3 regions of the Clavibacter quasicaliforniensis genome follow, and region 2 is predicted to be linked to each of the others. Evidence: predicted binding sites of a transcription regulator. Region 2 holds the regulator's gene; each other region holds the start of a gene.
What was found. The regulator LexA, encoded in region 2, represses DNA repair genes until DNA is damaged. The targets are predictions, from matches to a motif close to TCGAACANNTGTTCGA.
Positions count from the first base shown of each region.

Region 1: NL142_RS08040 (DUF6504 family protein) is a predicted target of LexA. The motif match lies at 2,897-2,912, and genes of this name have one in related genera.
Region 3: NL142_RS08015 (DNA polymerase III subunit alpha) is a predicted target of LexA. The motif match lies at 1,637-1,652, and genes of this name have one in related genera.

Region 1 is NZ_CP139624.1:1,671,440-1,675,946, forward strand. Features, by position in the region: gene NL142_RS08025 (dienelactone hydrolase family protein) at 1-279, shown strand, start outside; gene NL142_RS08030 (LCP family protein) at 388-1,647, shown strand; gene pnuC (nicotinamide riboside transporter PnuC) at 1,676-2,374, opposite strand; gene NL142_RS08040 (DUF6504 family protein) at 2,530-2,853, opposite strand; gene NL142_RS08045 (aldo/keto reductase) at 3,108-3,977, shown strand; gene NL142_RS08050 (App1 family protein phosphatidate phosphatase) at 4,048-4,507, opposite strand, start outside.
Region 2 is NZ_CP139624.1:2,206,898-2,211,404, reverse strand. Features, by position in the region: gene hflX (GTPase HflX) at 1-1,230, shown strand, start outside; gene lexA (transcriptional repressor LexA) at 1,322-2,002, opposite strand; gene NL142_RS10535 (hypothetical protein) at 2,363-2,743, shown strand; gene hisB (imidazoleglycerol-phosphate dehydratase HisB) at 2,858-3,466, shown strand; gene hisH (imidazole glycerol phosphate synthase subunit HisH) at 3,463-4,104, shown strand; gene priA (bifunctional 1-(5-phosphoribosyl)-5-((5-phosphoribosylamino)methylideneamino)imidazole-4-carboxamide isomerase/phosphoribosylanthranilate isomerase PriA) at 4,168-4,507, shown strand, end outside.
Region 3 is NZ_CP139624.1:1,666,577-1,671,083, reverse strand. Features, by position in the region: gene NL142_RS08025 (dienelactone hydrolase family protein) at 1-115, opposite strand, end outside; gene NL142_RS08020 (glucose-6-phosphate dehydrogenase) at 217-1,584, opposite strand; gene NL142_RS08015 (DNA polymerase III subunit alpha) at 1,699-4,507, shown strand, end outside.

The sequences.
Region 1 (4,507 bases), 540 kb from region 2:
ATCGTCGCGAGCTACGGCGGCCGCGACCGGCAGCTCGCGGGATCCGCCGACCGCCTCGAGGCCGCGCTCGTCGCGCACGGCATCGACCACGACGTGCGGGAGTACGCCGCCGCCGGGCACTCCTTCCTCAACGACGCCGAGATGGGTCCCCGGCCGCTCCGCCCGGTGCTGCGCGCGGTGGGCATGGGCCCGGAGCCCGCGTCCGCGGCGGACGCCTGGCGCCGGATCGACGCGTTCCTCGACGCCCACCTGCGCGGCGAGGAGCGCACGGGGGCATAGCGCATCGGGCCCGCGCGCCGAGGGGACTCTCCACCGGCCTCGGCTAGCCTGTGGAGGATCCGGGTCCCCGCGCCCGACCCTCCCCGCCCGGCGACGAGAGATCCACCCATGCAGCACGCCCCCCAGAGGACCCGCGCCGACCGGGCCCGCGTCCGCGGCATCGCCCGCCACGGCCGCCTGCGCACCCCGAGCGCGGGGCGCACCGTGATGAGGGGCATCGGCATGACCGTGGCGGTCGCCCTGGCGAGCACGATCTCGGTCGTGGGCATCGCCGCCTGGGACCTCTCCCGAACCGTCGCCGACAACACGGTCGACATCTCGGGCGGCCAGACGCTCCCGCCCTCGCTCGGCGGCATCGACGGCGGCGCGAACATCCTCATCGTCGGCAGCGACAGCCGCGCCGGCCAGGGCGACGGCTACGGCGCGGCGAAGGACGTGGGCACGGCCACCCTCAACGACGTCACGATGCTGCTGCACATCAGCCAGGACAGCAGCCGCGCGACGGTCATCTCCTTCCCTCGCGACATGCTCGTGCCCATCCCGGAGTGCGAGGGCCCCGACGGCACGAAGTACGCCGCCAGCTCGCGCGCGCAGCTCAACGAGTCGCTCTCCCGCGGCGGGTTCGAGTGCACCGTGCGGATGGTCGAGGGCCTCACCGGGCTCGACATCCCGTACGGCGGCGTCGTGCAGTTCAACGGCGTGGTCGAGATGTCCAACGCGGTCGGCGGTGTCGAGGTCTGCGTGGCCAACGGGATCTACGACAAGAAGACCGACCTGTCGCTCGATCCCGGCCTGCACACGCTCAAGGGCAAGGACGCCGTGCAGTTCCTCCGCACGCGCTACGGCGTCGGCGACGGCAGCGACATCTCGCGCATCGGCAACCAGCAGGTGTTCCTGAGCGCGCTCGTGCGCACCATCAAGAGCACGGACACGCTGACCAACCCGGCGAAGCTCTACGGCATCGCGCGCGCCGTGGTCGACAACATGCAGCTGTCCACGTCGCTCGCCGACCTCGACACGCTCGTCTCGGTCGCGCTCACGTTCAAGGACATCCCGCTCGACGACGTCGTGTTCCTGCAGTACCCGGGCACGGTCCTCGCGAACGGGCGCGTCCAGCCGGATGAGGCGGCGGCCGCGCAGCTCGTGAGCCTGCTGGCCTCCGACGCGGACTTCTCGCTCGGTCAGCCGGCCGCGACCGACGAGGCCGGCAGCGTCCCGGCCGAGGGCACGACCACGCCGCCCGCGACCGCGCCGCCGGCCGACGCATCGGCACCGACCACGCCGCCCACCGCGACGGCCGAGGTGCTCGACCCGAGCATCACCGGCCAGACCGCGGCGCAGAGCACCTGCTCCAACGGCCAGGGCTGATCCGCTCGATCGCGCCCGCCGCCTGCGGCTAGCGCTCGGCGGGCGCCTCGACGATCCGGGGATCCGGGAAGGCCGTCTCGACCGCGGGCGCGTCGGTGCCGCGGGCGCGCATCCAGACGAAGAAGCCCGTGAGCGTGAACGCGCCGTAGAAGACGTACATGAAGGCGGACGCGTAGTAGCCGGCGCTCACCAGCAGCGGCACGCCGACGAGGTCGACGGCGACCCAGACCAGCCAGAACTCGACCCAGCCCTTGGCCATGCCGTAGGTGGCGAGGAGCGAGCCGACGAAGATCCAGGCGTCGGCCCAGACGGGCTCGTAGGAGCCGAGCGCGCGGAAGACGGGGGTGAGCAGCGCGGTGCCGCCGACGAGCGCGACCACGAGCAGGATCCGCTCGCGACCGGACGCCCACTGCGGCACGACAGGAGCGCCGCCGTGCCTGGCCTGCTGCCAGCGGTACCAGCCGTAGACCGACACGGCGATGAACATGACCTGGCGGCCGGCCTGGCCGAGCAGGTTGACGGGGTTCGGCGTGCCGAAGACCGCGCCGAGGAAGACGGTGAAGAGGAGCACGTTGCCGACGATGCCGACGGGCCACGCCCAGACCTTCCGGCGCATGCCGCCGAGCGCGCTGGCGAGGCCGAAGAGGTTGCCGACGATCTCGCGCCAGAGGATGGTCTGGTCGCCGATGCGGAGCTGCGCGTCGAACAGCCACTCGAGTGCCGCCATGCGGGATCCCTCCGTGCGCCGCGGTCCGGGTGACCTGCGTGCGGGGCGCCGTGCGCGGCGCCGATGGGGTGAAGGCGCGGGTGTCCCCGGCTATTCCCCGGGCCCGCCCGGGGCCGGCAGCCGGTGCCGATGCGGCCTCAGGCGAACAGGCGGCCTCAGGCGAACAGGCGCACGTCGAGCTCCTCGTCCGATGCGGTGACGAGCGACCAGCGGCCGCGCGCGTCCACGCTCAGGTCGAACGAGCCGTCGACCCGGCGCGCGCCCGTGGTGAGCGGCACGGCCTCGACGCGCCACATCGACAGCTCCAGCAGGTGGGCGCTCGCGCCGCGGGGCGCGCGGCCCGTGCGCTGCCACCAGTCGACTCGCGCGATCCACCGCTCGGGCGAGCTCACCACCCCGTAGACCACGCCCCGCCAGGTGAACCGCAGCGGCGATCCGTCGTTCGAGAGCTCGACCTCCACGTCCTCGTCGATCCGCATGGTGCCGCTCCTCTCGCCCGTCGCGCCGGCCGCGCTCCCGCGTTCGAACGGATGTTCGAACGTCTGATCCGAGTGTAGGAACGCCCGCCGACATCCACGAGGGGAGCGGGCGGATCCACCTCACCCTCGACCGGAGCCTGAGGGTCGGGTCCGGATCGCGCGCATCGGGCATGGATCCGCCGCCCGCCGCGTTGGCCCCGGTGTCCCGAGGGCGGCAGACGCCCCCTCGTCATCGACACCCGAGGAGGGTCCACATGACCGACACCACCACACGCCCCGCCGGGGCCTCCGGCACGTTCACCATCGGCGGCGACCTGCCCGTCGTCCGGCTCGGCTACGGCACCATGCAGCTGACCGGCGAGGGCGTCTGGGGCGCCCCCGAGGATCCGGCCGAGGCCATCCGCGTCATCCGCCGCGCCGCCGAGCTCGGCGTCACGTTCTTCGACACCGCCGACTCGTACGGCCCGTTCGTCGCCGAGGAGCTCCTCAAGGAGGCGCTCCACCCGTACGCCGACGACGTCGTCATCGCGACCAAGGGCGGGCTCACGCGCCCCGGCCCCGGCGACTGGCAGCCCGTCGGCCGCCCCGAGTACCTGCGCCAGCAGGCCGAGCTGAGCCTCCGCCACCTGGGCCTCGAGCGCATCGACCTCTACCAGCTGCACCGCATCGACCCCGCCGTGCCGCTCGCCGACCAGATCGGCGTGCTCAAGGACCTGCAGTCCGAGGGCAAGATCCGCCACATCGGGCTCTCCGAGGTGCAGGTCGACGACGTGAAGGCCGCTCGGGAGATCGCCGAGATCGTCTCGGTGCAGAACCTGTTCAACCTCGCCAAGCGCGACGCCGAGCCGCTGCTCGACTACGCCGAGGCCGAGGGCCTCGCCTTCATCCCGTGGTTCCCGCTCGCGACCGGCGAGCTCGCGAAGGACGGCGGCCCGCTCGACGCCCTCGCGAAGCAGCACGACGCGCGCGCCTCGCAGCTCGCGCTCGCCTGGCTCCTGCGTCGCTCGCCCGTCATGCTGCCTATCCCCGGTACCAAGTCGGTCGGCCACGTCGAGGACAACATCGCCGCGGCGGGCATCGAGCTCACCGACGACGAGTTCCAGGCGCTCACCGACGCCGTCTGATCCACCGCACGACGACGAAGGGCCCCGCGGCGGATCGCGGGGCCCTTCGTCGTGCCGGTCGGCGTCCGGGTCAGGTGCCGATCCGGGTGCCCGAGTCGTCGGCGAGGCCGAGGTCGTCGAGCTGAGCGAGCAGGCTCGCCCCGTCCGGGGCGTAGACCCACGGGATCGAGCTGTCGAGGGCGCGCTTCTCCGCCTTCGCCCGTCCGCCCGCGAGCACGGCCTCGCCCGCCGAGAGCTGCCGGATGAGGACGACCTCGACGTTGTCGGGGTGCCGCTCGGCGAACTCGCCGTAGAGCAGCTCGTCGTGCTGGCCGTCGTCGCCCGCGAGGATCCACTTGACGTGCGGGAACTCGGCCGCGAGGCGCCGCAGGTTGTTGCGCTTGTGCTCCATGCCGCTGCGGAACCACCGGTCGACGGTGGGACCCCAGTCGGTGAGGAGGATCGGTCCCGGCGGGTAGAGGTTCCGCGACAGGAACCGCGTGAGCGTCGGGGCGACGTTCCACGCCCCCGTGGAGAGGTAGAGGACGGGC
Region 2 (4,507 bases):
GTCGACGACGCCGAGAACAGCATGCGCGAGCTCGCGGCCCTCGCGGAGACCGCAGGGGCCGTCGTGCTCGACGGACTGCTGCAGCGCCGTCCGACGCCCGATCCCAGCACCTACTTCGGCCGCGGCAAGGCCGAGGAGCTGCGCGCGCTCGTGGCAGCGGTCGGCGCGGACACCGTCATCGCGGACACCGAGCTCGCCCCGAGCCAGCGGCGTGCGCTCGAGGACGTGGTGAAGGTCAAGGTCATCGATCGCACCGCGGTCATCCTCGACATATTCAGCCAGCACGCCAAGAGCCGCGAGGGCAAGGCGCAGGTCGAGCTCGCGCAGCTGCAGTACCTCCTCCCGCGCCTCCGCGGGTGGGGCGACTCGATGTCGCGCCAGGCAGGTGGACAGGTCGGCGGCGCGGGTGCCGGCATGGGATCGCGCGGTCCGGGTGAGACCAAGATCGAGCTCGACCGCCGGCGCATCAACACGCGCATGGCGCGTCTCCGCAAGCAGATCGCCGCGATGAAGCCCGCGCGCGACACGAAGCGCGCAAACCGCGACCGGCACTCGGTGCCCTCGGTCGCGATCGTCGGGTACACGAACGCCGGGAAGTCGTCGCTGCTCAACCGCGTCACGAAGGCCGGCGTGCTCGTCGAGAACGCGCTCTTCGCGACCCTGGACGCGACCGTGCGCAGGACCGAGACCGACCAGGGGCAGCTCTACACGCTGGCCGACACCGTCGGCTTCGTGCGCAACCTGCCGCACCAGCTGGTCGAGGCCTTCCGCTCGACGCTGGAGGAGCTCGCCGACTCGGACGTGCTCGTGCACGTCGTCGACGCGTCGCACCCGGATCCCGCGGCCCAGCTCGCGACCGTGCACGAGGTCATCGCGGAGGTGGACGCCTCGTCCATCCCCGAGATCGTGGTGTTCAACAAGAGCGACCTCGCCTCCGACGGCGACCGCGTGGTGTTGCGCGGCCTCGCGCCGCAGGGCGTCTTCGTCTCGGCCCGCACGGGCGAGGGCGTCGAGGAGCTGCGTCGCCGCATCGCGGAGCTGCTGCCGCAGCCGACCATCGAGGTCGACCTCCTGGTGCCGTTCGAGCACGGCGAGATCGTCGCCATGCTCCACGACGGCGCGAAGGTGGTCGAGACCTCGTACGTCGAGGAGGGCACGCGCGTGCGCGCGCTCGTGACGGCCGAGCAGCAGGCGCAGGTCCAGGCGTACTCGGTGGTGCCCACAGCCTGATCCGCGGCATCGTGCGCAGGTTCGAGCCCGCACGCAGCAGAGCGGCCGATCCCCTCGGGGACCGGCCGCTCTCGTGCGTCGTGCGGGGGGATCAGACGGAGCGCATGACCGCGACGACCTTGCCGACGACCTCCGCGAAGTCACCGAGGATGGGCTCGAACGCGCTGTTCCGGGGGAGCAGCCATGTGTGGCCGTCGCGCTGGCGGAACACCTTCACCGTGGCCTCGTCGTCGAGCATGGCCGCGACGATGTCGCCGTTCTCCGCGGTCTTCTGCTGGCGGACGACGACCCAGTCGCCGTCGCAGATGGCCGCGTCGATCATCGAGTCGCCGACGACGCGCAGCATGAAGAGGTCGCCCTTGCCGACGAGCTGACGGGGGAGGGGGAAGACCTCCTCCACCATCTGCTCCGCGGTGATGGGGATGCCGGCGGCGATGCGGCCGACCATGGGCACCATGGCGGCGTCGCCCACGGGCGTCGACGGCTCGCCGCTCTCCGCGGCGCCGCTGCCGGGCAGGTCGATGAGGACCTCGAGGGCGCGCGGCCGGTTCGGGTCGCGGCGGAGGTAGCCGGAGAGCTCGAGCTGGTTGAGCTGGTGCGTGACGCTCGAGAGCGACGCGAGGCCCACGGCGTCGCCGATCTCGCGCATGCTCGGCGGGTAGCCCTGGCCGGCGATGGTGCGCTGGATGAACTCCAGGATCGAGATCTGCTTGTCGCTGAGGCTCTTGCGGCGCCTCGTCGCGCCGCCTCCCGCCGCTCGCTCGTCCGTCATGTCACGGCCCGCCTCTCGTCGCCGACGCCTCCGCGGCACGTCGACCCGGCGGGCCGACGCCCTCGCGGGGGCGATGTCGGTGGTGCCGGGTGGAATGGACACCAGGCACTCGAAACTGTATCCAGCTGGGGCACCTCGTACAAACACCTGTTCGAGCGTGTCGCGCCGTTAGGGGCCGGATCGAGGCGATGAGGGCTTGCGGAGCCTGGGTTTCGAATGTATGTTCGGAACACAGCTTCGCACCCGGCTCTCCCGGCCGAGAGCCGGGTGCGAGCTGCCGGACCCGCATCGCATGCCGCACCGCACTGCACCGCCGGGTGCGTCGCATCGACGCCCCACCGTCTCGCACGAGAGGTCACCATGAACACCGCAGCCACCACCACCGTCGCCCCGTCCGTCGCACCCGTCGCGGAGGCCGCCGTCGCGCCCCGTACGCGCCTGCGCATCACGCGCCGGGGGCGACTCGTCCTCACCGCGCTGGTCGCGGCTCCCCTCGCGTTGGGCGCCGGCTTCGTCGCGCTCAACGGCGGCGCGGCCGTCGCGTCGAAGGACGCCTCGGGCACCACGTTCGAGTACGTCACCGTCTCCAGCGGCCAGTCCCTGTGGGACCTGGCCGAAGAGATCGCGCCGTCGGCCGACCCGCGCGACGTCATCGCGTCGGTCGTCGACCTCAACCGCCTGCCGTCGTCGGACGTCGCGGCTGGCCAGCAGCTCGCCGTCCCCACCGAGTACGCGCACTGATCCTCGGGCGACGCCGCATGGGTCGTCGCACGCGAACGGCGGTCAGCCGCCGCGCTCCCGGTGGCGGCCGGGAGCGCGGCGGCTGGAGGGGAACCGATCGGTAGCATGGATCCCATGAGCACCCTCGCGCGCACCGCGCACGTCACGCGGCAGACCAGCGAGTCCACCATCGATCTCCAGCTCGACCTCGACGGCACCGGCGCCTCCGAGATCAGCACGTCGGTGCCGTTCTACGACCACATGCTCACCGCGTTCGCGAAGCACTCCCTCACCGACCTCAGGGTCACCGCCACGGGTGACACGCACATCGACGTGCACCACACCGTGGAGGACGTCGGGATCGTCCTCGGGCAGGCCATCCGCGAGGCGCTCGGCGACAAGTCCGGCATCGCCCGCTTCGGCGACGCGCTCGTGCCGCTCGACGAGGCCCTGGTGCAGTCGGTCGTCGACATCTCCGGCCGTCCGTTCCTCGTGCACTCGGGCGAGCCCGCAGGCTTCGAGATGCACCTCATCGGCGGCCACTTCACCGGATCCATGGTCCGCCACGTGTTCGAGGCCATCACCTTCCACGCCGGCCTCACCGTGCACGTCACCGTGCTCGGCGGGCGCGACCCGCACCACATCGCCGAGGCCGAGTTCAAGTCCTTCGCGCGCGCCTTCCGTCAGGCGAAGGAGCTCGACCCGCGGGTGTCCGGCATCCCTTCCACGAAGGGCGCGCTGTGACGCGGCCCTCCGTCGTCGTCCTCGATTACGGGAGCGGGAACGTCCACTCCGCCGTCAAGGCGCTCGAGCTGGCCGGCGCCGATGTCGAGCTGACGGGCGACGCGAAGAGGGCGCACGAGGCCGACGGCCTCCTCGTCCCCGGCGTCGGGGCGTTCTCCGCCGTGATGACGGCGCTGCGGGCGGCCGGCGGCGACCGGGTCGTCGACCGCCGTCTGGCGGGAGGCCGCCCGGTGCTGGGCATCTGCGTAGGCATGCAGGTCATGTTCGACCGCGGCGTCGAGCGCGACGTCGACGTGGCCGGCCTGGGGGAGTGGCCCGGCACGGTCGACCGGATCGAGTCGGACGTGCTCCCGCACATGGGCTGGAACACGGTCGACGTGCCCGAGGGGTCGGCGCTGTTCGCGGGTCTCGAGGAGGAGCGCTTCTACTTCGTGCACTCGTACGCCGCGCGCACGTGGGGGATCGACCCGCTCCCGCCGCTGCCCGCGCCCCGCGTCACCTGGGCCACGCATGGAGAGCGGTTCGTCGCCGCCGTCGAGAACGGCCCGCTCTCCGCCACGCAGTTCCACCCCGAGAAGTCGGGCGCGGCCGGGATCCGGCTGCTCGCGAACTGGCTCGGCACCCTCCGCGCCGCCTGACGCATCCCACCCGCCGCCCTGTGCGGCATCCCGCACGCCCGCGCCCCATCGATGGAAGGCCCCATGAGCGAGTTCACCAGCACCCCCCGCCTGACCCTGCTGCCCGCAGTCGACGTGGCGGGAGGCCAGGCCGTCCGCCTCACGCAGGGCGCGGCCGGCACCGAGACCGGCTACGGCGACCCCGTCGACGCCGCCCGCGACTGGGCGGAGCAGGGCGCCGAGTGGCTGCACCTCGTCGACCTCGACGCCGCGTTCGGCCGCGGGGACAACCTGTCGGTGATCTCCCGTGTGATCCGCGCCATCGACGGCGTGCAGATCGAGCTGTCCGGCGGGATCCGGGACGATCGCTCGCTCGACGTGGCGCTCGAGAGCGGCGCGACGCGCATCAACCTCGGCACCGCCG
Region 3 (4,507 bases), 540 kb from region 2:
CCACGACCGCGGGCCACGGCCCCTCGCCATCGGGCACCGCGAGCACGCCGTGCAGCCCGGGCGACGCATCCGGCGAGGCCGCGGGCAGGGGGATCTCGGTGAGGATCACGGGCATGCCCTCACGCTAGGACGCGGCGAGGGCGCCGCCGCCGGGAGGCGACGACGCCCAGGGAGCCGTCATGCGGGCCCGCCATGCGCGGCGGGAGCACCGCGCGGTCAGCGCCAGGCGGTCGGCCCCGCGGATCCGGCGCGGTACTCGGCCATGGGCACGCGGTCGCCCTTCCAGGCGCGCATGACCGGTGCGACGATGCGCCAGCAGCGCTCGGCCACGTCGCCGCGGACCGAGAGGCGCGGGTCGCCCGCGAGGATGCCGTCGAGCACCTCGCCGTACGGCGTGAGCTCGGGCTCGGCGAACTCCGCGCGGAACGTGGACTGCGTGAGCGTGAAGGGCTCGCCCGTTCCGTCCATCGTGACCTCGAGCGAGATGCCGTCGGGCTTGAGGTCGATGATCAGCCGGTCGGGCCGGGCGGATCCGTGCAGGCCCCGCGGCAGGTGCGCCACCGGCTTGAAGGTGACGACGATGCGCTTCGACGCCTCCTTGAGGGCCTTGCCCGAGCGGAGCCGGAACGGGACGCCCGCCCAGCGCGCGTTCGCGACGCCGAAGGTGACCTCGGCGAGCGTCTCCGTCTCGTTGGCCGGATCCACCCCCTCCTCCTTCGCGTACGCGGGGATGCGCGTGCCGTCCACCGTGGCGGCGGTGTAGCGCGCCCTGCGGCTGTGCGCGATGGGGTCGTTGTCCCAGACCTCGGTGGCGCGGAGGACCGAGGCGATGTTCGAACGCAGGTCGTCCGGGTCGATGCTCGCCGGCGGCTCCATCGCGAACACCGCGAGCACCTGCAGCAGGTGGCTCTGGATCATGTCGACGAGCGCGCCCGACTTGTCGTAGTAGCCCGCGCGGCCCTCGAGCGCCAGCGTCTCGTCGTAGAGGATCTCGACCTTCTCGATGTCCTTCGCGCTCCACACCGACTCGAAGAAGCGGTTGGCGAAGCGCAGCGACACGAGGTTGAGCACCGTGGAGAGGCCGAGGAAGTGGTCGGTGCGGTGGATGCGGTCCTCCGGCACGAGCTTCAGCAGCTGGCGGTTGAGCTGCGCGGCGCTGCGGCTGTTCGACCCGAACGGCTTCTCGAGCGCCAGCGTGGTGCCCTCCGGCAGGTCGAGCTTCGCGAGCTGCTCGCACACCTGGATGGAGATGGCCGGCGGCAGCGCGAAGTAGAGGGCGGGCGCGCCCTCGCACGCCTCGAGGATGCGCTTCAGGTCGTCGAGGTCCGTGGGGTCGGCCTGGATGTACTTCGTGGACGAGACGATGCCCGCCGCCCGGCGTCCCGTGGCGTCCACCGAGTCGAACGCGGTCTTGACCGTCTTCGTCCACTCCGACGCCGTGCGCTCGCTCCGGCCGGTGCCGATGAGCTGGATCCTGCGCCCCCGATCGCTCGCCACGAGGCTGCCGAGACCCGGCAGGAGGAGGCGTTCCGTGAGGTCGCCGCTGGCGCCGAGGATGACGAGGGTGGAGGGTTCGCTGGTCATCCTCCGAGACTACGGGTCGCGGCCGTCGGGCAGCCGACCTACACTGGGCGAGTCGAACATCCGTTCGAACATCGCGCCCGGGGAGGACGCGGGCGGACATCGAGGGAGGCGCGCGTGAGCTTCACCCACCTGCACGTCGCGTCCGCCTTCTCCGCCCACTTCGGCACCTCGGCGCCCGAGGCCCTCGTCGACCGGGTCGCCTCCGAGGGCGCGTCGGCCGCGGCGATCACCGACCGCGACGGGCTGTACGGCGCCGTCCGCCACATCCGCCGCTCCCTCGCCGCCGGGGTCTCCCCCGTGGTCGGCGCGGAGCTCGGGCTCACGGGCGAGCACCCCGGCCGGATCACGGTGCTCGCGCACGGCGGCACGCGCGGCCAGGGCTGGGCCGCCCTCAGCCGGCTCATCAGCGCGAGCCACGGGCGCGGGACGGCGAGGAGCACCGCCCGGAGCGCCCAGGCCGGCATCGCGCGCACCCGGCCGCCCGCGTTCCTGCTCGGCGAGGAGGGACCCGTCGGCACCGTCATGCTCGGGCCCGACTCGGACGTCGGCCGCGCCGTCGCGGCGGGCGACCACGCGCTCGCCTCCCGCCACCTGGCCGAGTGGGCCAGGCTCCTGCCCGGCGCGGTCGTCGTCGAGGTGGTCTGCCACTTCACCGAGCCGGGCGAGTCCGCGAGCCTCCGGCACGCCGCCCGCATGCTGGAGCTCGCCGAGGCCCACCGCGTCCCCGCGGTGCTCACCAACGCCGTCCGCTACCTCGAGCCCGACGACGCGCTCACGGGCGACGTGCTCGACGCCGCGGGAACGCTCCGGCCGCTCGGGTCGTTCCGGCCGCAGCCCAACGGCCAGGCGTGGCTCAAGACCCCTACCGAGATGCAGGGGATCGCGCGGGAGGTCGCGGGCGCGTCGTCGCTCGACCGCCGGGCGGGCGAGGCGCTGCTGCGCGCCACCGAGGAGCTCGCCGACCGCTGCCGGCTGGATCCGGACGCCGACCTCGCCTGGCGGAAGCCGAAGCTGCCGGAGAAGTCCGTCATCGGCGTCACGGGCGACCCGGACGAGGCGCTCTGGCGGAAGGCCGAGGCCGGGGTCACCGAGCGGTTCGGCCACGTGGACGAGTCGATGCGGCAGCGCGTGCTCGCCCGGATGCGCACGGAGCTGCAGACCATCACGGGCTTCGGCTTCGCCACCTACTTCCTCACCGTCGCCGACGTGTGCGCGCTCATGCGCGACATGGGCGTCCGCAACCAGGCCCGCGGATCCGGCGCGGGCAGCCTCGTCAACTACCTGCTGCGCATCTCCAACGTCGACCCGCTCGAGCACGACCTGCTGTTCGAGCGCTTCCTCGGCAAGGTGCGCTCGACGCTGCCCGACATCGACATCGACGTGGAGTCGGCGCGCCGGCACGAGGTCTACCACCGCGTGTTCGAGAAGTACGGCAGCAACCGGGTCACCCTGCTGTCGATGCAGAACACCTACCGGGCCCGCGGGGCCGCGCGCGACGCGGGGCTCGCGCTCGACCTCGACGAGCAGCAGATCGACTTCATCGCCAAGAACATCTGGCGCTTCAACGCGCGCGAGTTCCGGGCGGTGCTCGAGACGAAGCCCGAGCTCAAGCCCATCGCCGACCTCGTGCGCGACGACCCGAGCATCGACCTGCTCGTCGACCTCACGGAGCGGCTCGACCGGCTCCCCCGGCACATCTCCATGCACCCGTGCGGCGTGATCCTCGGCGACTCCGACCTGCTGAGCACGAGCCCCGTGCAGCCGAGCGGCATGGGCCTGCCGATGAGCCAGTTCGACAAGGACGACATCGACGACATGGGGCTCCTGAAGCTCGACATCCTCGGGGTGCGGATGCAGAGCACCATGGCGTACGCGCTGGACGAGATCCACCGCATCCACGGCACGCGCTCGGCGGTCGCGGGCGGCATCCCGGTCGACGCGCGCTACGTGCACCGCGACGGGCGCATCGAGCTCGACGAGATCCCCCACGACGACGAGGAGACCTTCGCCGCCATCCGCACCACGCACACGCTCGGCATGTTCCAGATCGAGTCGCCCGGGCAGCGCGAGCTCATCGGCAAGATGCAGCCGGACGTCTACGAGGACCTCATCGCCGACATCTCGCTGTTCCGGCCCGGCCCCATGAAGGGCAACATGGTCGCGCCGTTCCTCGACACCAAGCACGGCATCACCCGGCCCGACTACCTGCACCCGCGGTTCGCGCCGTTCCTCGCGCCCACCTTCGGCGTCGTCATCTACCACGAGCAGGTCATCCGGATCTTCGCCGACTGCATGCAGGTCTCCCTCGCGGAGGCGGACGAGCTGCGCCGCAACATGGAGCGGATGGACACGGTGGTCGAGCAGGCGTTCCGGGAGCGCACCGCCATGCACGTCGACGGGCGCACGGGCCGGCGCCCCTTCTCGGACGCCGACGTCGAGCGCATCTGGAAGGCGCTCAAGGGCTTCGGCTCGTTCGGGTTCTGCAAGGCGCACGGCGCCGCGTTCGCGCTGCCCACCTGGCAGAGCGCGTGGTTGAAGACGCACTACCCGGCGGAGTTCCTCGCGGGGATCCTCACGCACGACCCCGGCATGTACCCCAAGCGCCTGCTCCTCACCGAGGCCCGTCGCATGGGGGTGCCCGTGCTGCCGCTCGACGTGAACCGGTCGACCGGCGTCTACCGGGTGGAGCGCGTCGAGGGCGGGGAGACGACAGGGCGCACGCGCATCGGCGAGCTGGGCATCCGGCTGTCGCTGCAGGACGTGCACGGCATGAGCGAGGCGGAGCTGGAGCGCATCGAGCGGGGCCAGCCCTACGACTCCATCAGCGACTTCTACGCGAAGGCGCAGCCGTCGCGCGCGCTGCTGGAGCGGCTCGCGGCGGTCGGCGCGCTCGACTCGCTCGCCACGAACGAGGACGACCGGG